Regions from separate parts of the Kitasatospora sp. NPDC058406 genome, predicted to be linked through region 2. Evidence: riboswitches for the same ligand, from Rfam matches in the RefSeq annotation. Region 2 holds a riboswitch; the other holds the start of a gene.

Region 1 (5,295 bases), on a different contig from region 2:
GCGTTCGTGGCCGCGACGCGCAGCCCGATGAAGGTCTCCTACAGCATGCTGGAAACGGGCGGCCACAACTTCGAGACCTGGAGCAGGCTGCTCCCGTCCTCGCTGGAGTGGATCTCGCAGCACCTGGTGGTTCCCGGCCGGACGGTCTGACCACCGGGCCCGATCGGCAGGCGGCCAGGACGGCCAGGACGGCCGGCACGTCCCCGGTGGCCCGGGGCCGACAGGCGGCCGTCAGGCCACGGACTGCAGCGTGCCGGTGTGCAGCTCGCCGACCCGGCCGCCCTCGCCCTCGTACGTCCAGAACGCGCGGACCGTCATCCGGCCCAGGTCCATGACGTGACTGACGGTGATGCCGCTCTGTTCGGTCCAGCTGACGAAGTACAGCTGCGGACCGACCTCGGCGACGTGCAGGGCGACGTCCTCCCACTGGCCGGCCGACTCACCGAGGCCCTCCCAGCGCAGCCGCTTGCCGTCGGCCGAGTAGGCGTTGCGGAAGGCTGCGCCGTTGTCGACCTGGAACAGGAAGGTGCGGCCGGCGAAGCCGGGCAGGGGGGCGGTCATGGTGGGGCTGGTCCTCGTCTCTCATGCGGTTCCCGGTGCGGTCCGGACGGTTCCGGCGCGGTTGGATCCCCAACCTATCCGACCGCCCCGTCTTTCGCGGCGTACTCGGGCACGGGGCCGGGGCCGACGGGCCGGGCCCCGCACCGGACGTCCTCCTGCCGCGCCCTCCTGCCGGCCGCCTCCCGCTCCACCCCGCCACCGGCCGGGGAACCTGCCCTCCCGGGCGGTCCTCCAGGGCGGCCCTCCTCGACCGGGCCGCGGTGCTCCTCGGGAGCGCGGCGCCGGTGCCGCCCCGGACCGGAGGGCCCCGGCCGGGGCCTGATCCGTAGCTTCCTCCCAACTGATCAACTCCGCAGGCGCGTTGATCATCCGCGGACGCCGGGTCTGTGACCTGCGCGACAACCGTCCGTGCGAGGTTGTCCGGTCCCCGGCGGCCTGCCTAGCCTGCAGGGGCGTCCGCTGTCGCGGACTCCCGCCGTCGGGACGCCGAGTCCTGTCCACCCGCCGGTCGGCACCCGAGCACCACAGCGGACGGGAGCGGGGGACCCAAGGTCAGTGCCCGGTCCGTGCGCCTCCGCGCCCGGACCGCGGCTAGGGGTGAAGCCGCTCCCCGGGCGGCCGGGCAACCTCAGCCCGAACCCGACAGCTCACCTCGCAGGCGTCGTAGAGGACCCAGCCATGCCCCCTGCCCCGCACCGGCCTGCCCGGCGCCACGCGCCCCGCCACGCCCGCCCCACCCACCGGCGCCGCACCGCCGCCCTCGCCGCCACCGGAGTGCTCGCCGTCACCGGCGCCGGCCTGCTCGGCGTCCCGGCCCTCACCGGAGCCCAGGCCGCCACCGCGCCCACCGTCACCCAGGACGCCCTCACCCCGGCGACCATGGTCGCCGGCAAGGCCTCGACCGCCTCGCTGGCCGTCCACTCCTCGGCCTGCTTCACCGCCAAGACCGTCGGCGTCGGCATCCGCGACGCGGCCGGCCGCAACCTCGACTTCCCCGGCAACGTCAGCAACGCGCAGATCTGCCCGAGCGGCCTGTCGATCACCACCGGTGCGCGCACCCTGGCGGCCGGCACCTACACCCAGTTCGGTTTCTGGCAGGACCTCGGTGGTGCCTGGCACAACCTGCCCTCCCGGCAGCTGGTGGTCTCCGCCACCGCCACGCCGAGCCCGACCCCCACCCCGTCGCCGACGACGCCCCCCACCACGCCCCCCACCACGAGCCCGACGACGCCCCCCGCCACCGGTGCCCCCGTCGCGGGCAAGAAGCTCACCTGGTCCGACGAGTTCAGCGGCCCGATCGCCTACGGCTCCCGCTGGACCGGCGACCGCAGCAGCGCCTACCGCTACGGCAACCACAACCCCGACGACAACAAGCTCGACTGGCTGAACAAGAACAACGTCACCGTCGGCGGCGGCGCCGCCACGTTCACCGCCAGGCCGGGCGCCAACAAGCTGGAGAACGGCAAGCAGTCCTGGGACACCGGGCTGCTCACCACCGAGTACTCCGGCGAGGGCTTCCAGGTGAAGACCGGCGACTACGCCGAGACCCGGGTCAAGCTCCCGGCCGGCACCGGCGCCTGGCCGGCGCTGTGGACCTGGAAGAACGGCAACGGGGAGATCGACACCTTCGAGTACCACCCCGACAACCCGAACCTGCTGGAACTGACCAACCACGTCAAGCCGGGTCACCTGTACTACACGGACGCCAAGGCGATAGCCAAGGACGGCTGGGTGACCATCGGCACCCACTACGGCGCCACCTCCGTCGACTGGTACGTCAACGGGGTCAAGGTCTTCTCGGACGGCAAGGGCGTCGGCACCACCTGGTCCGCGTACCTGATCCTCAACCTGTCCCTGAGCGCGGGGCAGTACCACCCCGCGCCCCAGGGCACCGCGCCGATCACCTTCGCCGCGGACTACGTCCGGGTCTACCGCTAGGACCGGCCCCGAGACCGTCCGCTCCCGGAGGAGCGGGCGGTCTCAGGCGGTCTGCACGACCTCGATCGCGAACGGCTGCCGGTTGTTGGCCTCGTTGTGGTCGTCGTCGCCGCGCACCGCGACGTAGCCGCCCTCCAGGTTGCCGAGGGGGACGGTCGTGGCGAGCCTGACCGGGATCAGGGCGGTCGCGCTGCGGTACACCCCCAGCCCGGCCGGGAAGGTGCAGCGCACCCGGTGGCCGTTCTGGAACTCGTAGCAGTTCTCCGGGAAGAACGGCCCCTCGGCCGTCACCCCCTCCGGCAGGGTGACGACGACGGTGAACGCGGAGGCCGTCCGCTCCGGGCCGGTGTTGCTGATGAAGGCGTGCACCGTGGTGGTGCCGCCGGGCGCGGCGGCGTCCGGGTCCAGCCGGACCACCGCCAGGTCCGAGTCGGAGACGGCGGGCGTCGCGGGCGCCGCGGGTGCCGTCGCCGCGCTCTCCTTGCCCGGGTCGGTGCCCGCCGTCGCGTCGGCGTCGGGACACGCCCACGCCGGTCCGGCGGCCAGCGCCACCAGCGCGGACCCCACCGTCAGCGACCTTCCGAGGAAACCCCGTACGGACCCTCTGCGCGACATCGCCGCTCACCCTGCCTCTGCGTTCGTGCGCCCCGCGCCGTCGCGGGCACGTCCCGATCCACAGTGACCGACCCGTCCGCCGCGGCCGGGCCAACCCGCCCTCGGGTCGCCCGGGCGGGCGAACCCGGGCAGGGGAGGGCGGCGGCTCCGACGTCCCGCACGGTCGGCCTCCGGCACTGCCTCCGACAGCGCCTTGGCCGGGCCTCCGGCGGGGCGGTGTCAGGGGGCCAGGACCTGTCCCAGCCGGGCCGCGATCTCGTGCATCACCGGCACCAGCGAGGCGGATCCGGCCTGCTCCTCCAGCGCCCGGACCCGGGCCTCCGGTCCGGAGACCGAGAGCGCCGTCGGCGTGGGCGCGCCGGGGACGGCGAGCGCGATGCAGCGCACCCCGATCTCCTGCTCCTGGTCGTCCACCACGTAACCGCGCTCGCGCGCCTCGGCGAGCTGGCGGATCAGCTCCTGCGGGTCGGTCACGGTGTGCGGGGTGTGGGCGGCCAGCGGGTTGGGGCCCAGGACGGCGCGCGCCTCCTCCTCGGGCAGCTGTGCCAGCAGCGCCTTGCCGACCCCGGTGCAGTGCGGCTGCACCCGGCGGCCGACCTCGGTGAACATCCGCATCGAGCGCCGCGACTGCACCTGCCCGACGTACACCACCTCGCCGCCCTCCAGCACGGCCAGGTTGGCCGTCTCGCCGGTGGCCTCCATCAGCTCGGCCAGGTAGGGACGGGCCCAGCTTCCGAGCAGTCGCCCGGCGGTCTCGCCGAGCCGGATGAGCCGCGGGCCGAGGGTGTAGCGGCGCGCCGTGTCCTGGCGGACATAGCCCTGCTGTACGAGGGTACGAACCAGGCGGTGGATGGTGGGCATGGGCAGACCGGAGGAGGCGGAGAGTTCGCTGAGCGTCGCCACGCCGCCGGAGTCGGCCAGTGCCTCCAGCAGGTGGAAGGCGCGCTCGACGGACTGCACGCCGCCGGTGGCGCGCTCCGGGGCCGGGGCCCGGTCGGAGGCTCTGTCGGACGGGCTGTCGGAGGTCGGGGCCACCGGCGTTTCCTTCGCTGTCGGGGGAGGAGTACAGTCTCGGCGATCTCCTCAACAAACCGTTGAAATTCTGTATCGCGGAAACTAGTCTCCACCTTACAGAATCAAGTCCTCCGCTTGCCGGGGTTCGGATCACCTGCCGATCAACCGTCTCAAGGATCAACTGTCTTAGGAGTGTCCTGCTCATGGCTACAGATCAGGGACCCGGCGCCTCTCCCGCCGCTCCGGTCGTCACTGTCGCCGGTCCGCGCGTCCACCGGGCCGAGGAGGTGCTCACTCCGGAGGCGGTCGCCTTCGTCGTCGGCCTGCACCGCGCGTTCGAGGACCGCCGTCGCGAGCTGCTCGCCCGCCGCCGCGCGCGCCGTGCCGAGATCGCCCGCACCGGCACCCTGGACTTCCTCCCGGAGACGGCCGCCGTCCGCGCCGGCGACTGGAAGGTCGCCGAGGCGCCCCGGGCGCTCCAGGACCGGCGGGTCGAGATCACCGGCCCCACCGACCGCAAGATGGTGATCAACGCGCTCAACTCGGGCGCCCGGGTCTGGCTCGCCGACTTCGAGGACGCCACCTCCCCGACCTGGGAGAACGTCGTCGGCGGTCAGCTCAACCTGATCGACGCCTTCGAGGGCCGGATCGACTTCACCTCCCCGGCCGGCAGGGCCTACACGCTCAGGCCCGCCGCCGAGCTGGCCACCGTCGTGGTCCGCCCGCGCGGCTGGCACCTGGACGAGACCCACCTCCTGGTCGACGGCGAACCGGTGGCCGGCGCCTTCCTCGACTTCGGCCTCTACTTCTTCCACAACGCCGCCCGGCTGCTCGCCCGTGGCGGCGGGGACCCGAACTCCGGTCCGTACTTCTACCTCCCGAAGACCGAGAGCCACCTGGAGGCGCGGCTCTGGAACGACGTCTTCACCCACGCGCAGGCCGAACTCGGCATCCCGCACGGCACCGTCCGGGCCACCGTCCTGATCGAGACCGTCACCGCCGCGTTCGAGATGGACGAGATCCTCTACGAGCTGCGCGAGCACGCCGCCGGGCTCAACGCGGGCCGCTGGGACTACCTGTTCTCCATCGTCAAGAACTTCCGTGACGCCGGCGAGCACTTCATCCTGCCGGACCGCAACAGCGTCACCATGGCCTCGCCGTTCATGG
Region 2 (5,295 bases):
GAGAGGGACCGCTTTCCGGAGCGTTGCAGGGGTACCGGTCAGCCGCACACCAAACCATTGCGCGTGCAACTACCAGCGTCGACAATACGACCGCTCGCCGGATACTTGCAAGCGCGGCATATAGACGGCCGCCTGCAACACCCTCCACGACAGCCTCACCCGGCTCCCCCTCCGGCAACTCGCCGCCACCCCCCGCACGCGACGGCCCGCGTCACCTTGCCTCACGCAGCGCAAGTCATTAGGTTAGCCTCACCTAACTAGCCGGAGGCTGCCATGAACCCCACCCCCATCGACGCCGAGGTCCCCGAGCCCACCGCCGCCGAACGGGTCGGCAGCCTGCTCTGCGCAGCCTCCTCCGTCGTCGTCCGCGCCTTCGGCGAGCACCACGAACTCACCACCCCCGTCTCGGTCCACGGCTCCAGGCTCCGCCTGCGCGCCCCGCTCGACGCCCCGCTCACCCTCGCGACCGTCCGCGAGCAGGACGGACTCCCCGTCGTCCTCGACCTCACCGACATCGCGCCGGTCGCCGTCCGCGACCGGGTCCGCGGACGCCTCACCCTGGCCGGGCGCCTCCACCTCGCCCACCTCGCCGACGACGGCCTCAGCGTCCACCTCCGCCTGGACGTCGCCCACGCCGTCCTCTCCACCCCGTACGGCACCAGCGCCCTCACCGGCGCCGACCTCGCCCTCGCCACCCCGGACCCGCTCGCCCGCTACGAGGCCGGCATGCTCACCCACCTCGCCGACGACCACCCGGACGCCCTCGCGGTGCTCACCCGCCTCCTCGACCCGGAGCTGCTCGTCGACCACCCCGACGTCCGGCCGCTCGCCCTCGACCGGTACGGCCTGGTGCTCCGCCTCGACCACGCGCACGGCCACCGTGACGTCCGGTTGGTCTTCCCCGAACCGGCCCACGACGCCGACGACTTCGGCCACCGGGTGCACCAGCTGCTGACCGCCGCGCAGCAGGCCGAGCCCGCGCACCGGCGCTGACCCCCGCCCTACCCCCGGCCCGACTCTCCCGCCCGGCCCGGCCGCTGACGGCCGGCCGCGCACCGCCGGCCACCCATGCCGCGGACCCGGTCGGCCGGGAGATTCCGCGAGCGTCCACCGGGTCGACCGCGCCCACCCGCGCGTCCCCGGCGGCCGCACACTCCGGCGAACCCTGCCGACCGGCACCACCGCCCCGCGCCGCTGACGGCACCCGAACGATCCGTTCGCCCGGAAACCCCTCCCGAACTCTCACCGAGCCCTTTCCGGAACCCTTCCGGAACCCTTCGGGATTCGGCCTGAATTCGGCGGGAATCCGGCCGGGCGGACAAGCCACCGGAAAGATCCCCCCCGGGGGGAGTAAACGACAAAGGCCGACCCGGTTCGCGAGAGGAGGTCTCGCGAACCGGGCCGGCCCAACGGGCGTGTCCCGCGCCCGTGGATCCACTGGTGGTGCGGCGATCACCCGGTCAAGCGGTCACCCGACATGACCATTCCGGGAGGTCGTTCACCCCGCACCCAGCGGTGGTTCTGGTGCTCGATCAGATCGAGACGCCGTGCGCCCGCAGGTAGGCGATCGGGTCGATGTCCGAGCCGTACTCCGAGCCGGTGCGGATCTCGAAGTGCAGGTGCGGGCCGGTCACGTTGCCGGTCGCACCGGAGAGGCCGATCTGCTGGCCGGCGGTGACGGTCTGACCGACCTTCACCGCGATCGAGGACAGGTGCGCGTACTGGGCGTACTTGCCGTCGGCGAGCTTGATCTCGACCTCGTTGCCGTAGGCGCCGCCGTTGCCGGCCTTCACCACGGTGCCGGCCGCGATGGCGCGCAGCGGGGTGCCGGTGGCAGCGGAGAAGTCGACACCGGTGTGGTGGCCGGAGGACCACATGGAACCGGCGACACCGTAGGCGGTACCGAGCTTGGTACCGGCCAGCGGGGCGACGTAGCCGGAGGAGGCGACCACGGGAGCCGGCGCCGGGGCGGCGGGCTTCGCGGCCTGGACCGGCGCGGGCTTGGCGGCGGGCGCGGCGGGCTTCGCGGCCGGGGCGACCGGCTTGACGGCCGGGGCGGCGGGCTTCGCGGCCGGGGCGGCGGGCTTGGCGGCCGGCTTCACCGAGTCCTGCGAGACCTGCGGCTTGGCGGCGGGCGCGGCCGGCTTGGCGGCCTCGACGGCCTTGCCGCCGAGTGCGAGCTGCTGGCCCGGGTAGATCAGGTTCGGGTTGGCGCCGACGACCGAGCGGTTGCGCTCGTACAGGGCCTCCCAGCCGCCCTGGACGTTCTTCGCGTCGGCGATCTTCGACAGGGTGTCCCCGCCTGCGACCTTGTAGGTCTCCTCGGCCGCGGCGGCCGGGGCGGTCTCGGCGGCCGGGGCGGCGTCGACGCTGGCGGCGCCGTTCCAGGTGCTGGTCTGGTGGGGCTTGGCGGCCGGAGCCTCGTGGGCCTGGGCGCTCACCGCGGTGACCAGCGGGAGGGCGAAGGCGGCGCCGGTGACGGCGGTGGCGATACCGATGCGGACGGCGCGGGGCAGGGCGATACGACGAGCCTGTGCGGCCATGGCTGATGTCCTCTCCGACGCCTACGAGGTGAGCTGTCGGGTTCGGGCTGGAGTTGCCCGGCCGCATCTAGGCGGCTTCACCCCAAGCCGGACCGCGAATTCCGGTCCGGCGACTTACCTTTGGGTCCCCCGCTCCTGCCGAACAGAGTTCGTTGCGTACCACCGGGCAGCGGCAGGACTAGGCGTTCCACCCGGTGGCCACCCGGGCTGACGCCGGGCGGTCGCTGAACTAAAACTCATCCGTCCGAGTGAAGCAATGTCGATCTCTTGAACTCGCAACAAAACACCGGACCGCCGTCACGCTCCGAATGATCGGCTGCACAGTACGCACACAATCGATTCACGGCGTGCCACTGATCCACGACCCTCCGCCGATTTCCGGACCGGTCCGCACACGATCACTCACGGAAAGCCATCCGCCGACACGCCCCCGGTGACCCTTGTCACGTCGGCCCCCGGGGCGGACGATCATGCCGTGGCCACCTCCGAGGCCGGCATCCTGCGGTTGGGCACCGCGCAGGGTCGCTGGGTACTTCTGGCGACGGTGCTCGGCTCCAGCCTGGCGATGCTCGACGGGACCGTCGTGAACGTCGCGCTGCCCAGGATCGGGACCGATCTCGACGCCCCGCTCGCTGCCCTGCAGTGGACGCTCAACGCCTACCTGCTCACCCTGGCCGGGCTGATCCTGCTCGGCGGCGCGCTCGGGGACCGGTACGGCCGGCGCCGGATCTTCCTGCTCGGCGTGGTCTGGTTCGCCGTCGCCTCCGCGGCCTGCGCGGCCGCGCCCACCATCGAGGTGCTGGTCGCCGCCCGCGCGGTGCAGGGCGTCGGCGGGGCCCTGCTCACCCCGGGATCACTGGCGATGCTCCAGGCGGTCTTCCACCCCGAGGACCGCTCCGCCGCGGTCGGCCTCTGGTCCGGCCTCGGCGGGGTGTCGGCGGCGGTCGGACCGTTCCTCGGCGGCTGGCTGGTGGACGGGCCGGGCTGGCGGTGGATCTTCCTCCTGAACGTCCCGCTGGCCGTGCTGGTCGTCGCGGTGACCGCCCGACACGTGCCGGAGAGCCGGGACGAGTCCTCGACCGGCCGGTTCGACGTCCTCGGCGCGGTGCTGGCCGCAGTGGCCCTGGGGACCTTCACCTACGCGCTGACCGCCGCCGGGGAGGGCCTCTCCCCCGGGGTCTGGCTCACCGGGGCGGCCGGGCTGCTGCTGGGCGTGGCCTTCGTGCTGGTCGAGCGCCGCACGCCGGAGCCGATGCTGCCGCTCGGACTCTTCTCGTCACGCCTGTTCACGGCGGTGAACCTGGTCACCCTCGCCGTCTACGCGGCGTTCAGCGGGGTCTTCTTCCTGCTCGTCGTGCAGCTCCAGATCGTCTCCGGCTTCTCCCCCCTGGTCTCCGGGGTGGCCCTGGTGCCGATCACCGTGCTGATGCTGGCGCTCTCCGCGCGGGCCGGACGGCTGGGCAAGCGGATCGGGCCCCGGCTGCCGCTCACCGTCGGCCCGCTGCTCTGCGCCGCCGGCGTGCTGCTGATGCTGCGGATCGGCCCCGACGCCTCGTACTGGACGGACGTGCTGCCGGCCGTCACGGTGATGGGCTGCGGGATGGTGCTGCTGGTCGCACCGCTGACCGCGACGGTGCTGGCGGCGGTGGAGGTGCGGCACGCGGGGATCGCCAGCGGCGTGAACAACGCCGCCGCCCGGGCCGCCGGCCTGCTCGCGGTCGCCGCCCTGCCGTCGTTGGCCGGGCTGAGCGGCGACGCCTACCAGGTGCCGGCCTCGGTGGACGCGGCGTTCCGCACCGCGATGCTGATCTGCGCCGGGCTGCTGGTGGCCGGCGGGCTGACCGCGCTGGTCACCGTGCACGGCAACGTCCTGGCGCCGGAGGATCACCCGGTGGCCGAGCCGGACTGCCGGTACGCCTGCGCCACCGGCGCACCGCCACTGGATCCGGGCCACGCGCCGGAGGCGTCCGAGCACGGCGAAGGCCCCGCCACCGGTACGGTGACGGGGCCCCGGCCGGACGCCTGACGAGACGCCGGACCAGCCTGACGGAACGTCAGAGGATGTCGCCCGGAGCGTACTTGGCGGCCTCGGGGTGGGCGGCCGCGACCGCCTCGATCTGCCGGACGACCTCGGCGACCTGGGCACCGGCGGCGCCGGTGAAGGAGAGCCGGTCACCCAGCAGCGCGTCCAGCGCGGCCCGGTCCAGCGGGATCCGCTCGTCGTTCGCGAGGCGGTCCAGCAGCTCGTTCTCCCGGGCGCCGGCGCGCATCGCGAGCGCGGAGGCGACGGCGTGCTCCTTGATGACCTCGTGGCCGGCCTCCCGGCCGACGCCCGCGCGGACCGCTCCCATCAGCACCTTGGTGGTGGCCAGGAACGGCAGGTAGCGGTCCAGCTCGGCCTCGATCACGGCGGGGAAGGCGCCGAACTCGTCGAGGACGGTCAGGAAGGTCTCCAGCAGACCGTCGAACGCGAAGAAGGCGTCCGGCAGCGCGACCCGGCGGACCACGGAGCAGGAGACGTCGCCCTCGTTCCACTGGTCGCCGGCCAGCTCGGCGGTCATCGACGCGTAGCCGCGCAGGATGACGGCCAGGCCGTTGACGCGCTCGCAGGAGCGGGTGTTCATCTTGTGCGGCATCGCGGAGGAGCCGACCTGGCCCTCCTTGAACCCCTCGGTGACCAGCTCGTGGCCGGCCATCAGGCGGATCGTCTTGGCCAGGCTGGACGGCGCGGCCGACAGCTGGACGAGGGCGG

Evidence for each region. A riboswitch is a leader RNA that binds a small molecule or an ion and turns the genes downstream of it on or off. The one in region 2 is predicted to bind cyclic di-AMP.
Region 1: another riboswitch for cyclic di-AMP. It lies ahead of ACFWOG_RS00465 (hypothetical protein); the one in region 2 lies ahead of ACFWOG_RS35945 (peptidoglycan DD-metalloendopeptidase family protein).

The regions. Positions count from the first base shown of each region.
Region 1 is NZ_JBHXKE010000001.1:103,916-109,210, reverse strand. Features, by position in the region: gene ACFWOG_RS00475 (alpha/beta hydrolase) at 1-150, shown strand, start outside; gene ACFWOG_RS00470 (MoaF N-terminal domain-containing protein) at 232-561, opposite strand; cyclic di-AMP (ydaO/yuaA leader) riboswitch at 1,082-1,230, shown strand; gene ACFWOG_RS00465 (hypothetical protein) at 1,240-2,499, shown strand; gene ACFWOG_RS00460 (hypothetical protein) at 2,542-3,066, opposite strand; gene ACFWOG_RS00455 (IclR family transcriptional regulator) at 3,334-4,149, opposite strand; gene aceB (malate synthase A) at 4,332-5,295, shown strand, end outside.
Region 2 is NZ_JBHXKE010000291.1:4,361-9,655, reverse strand. Features, by position in the region: gene ACFWOG_RS35950 (DUF2470 domain-containing protein) at 274-993, shown strand; gene ACFWOG_RS35945 (peptidoglycan DD-metalloendopeptidase family protein) at 1,533-2,543, opposite strand; cyclic di-AMP (ydaO/yuaA leader) riboswitch at 2,547-2,708, opposite strand; gene ACFWOG_RS35940 (MFS transporter) at 3,019-4,569, shown strand; gene purB (adenylosuccinate lyase) at 4,598-5,295, opposite strand, start outside.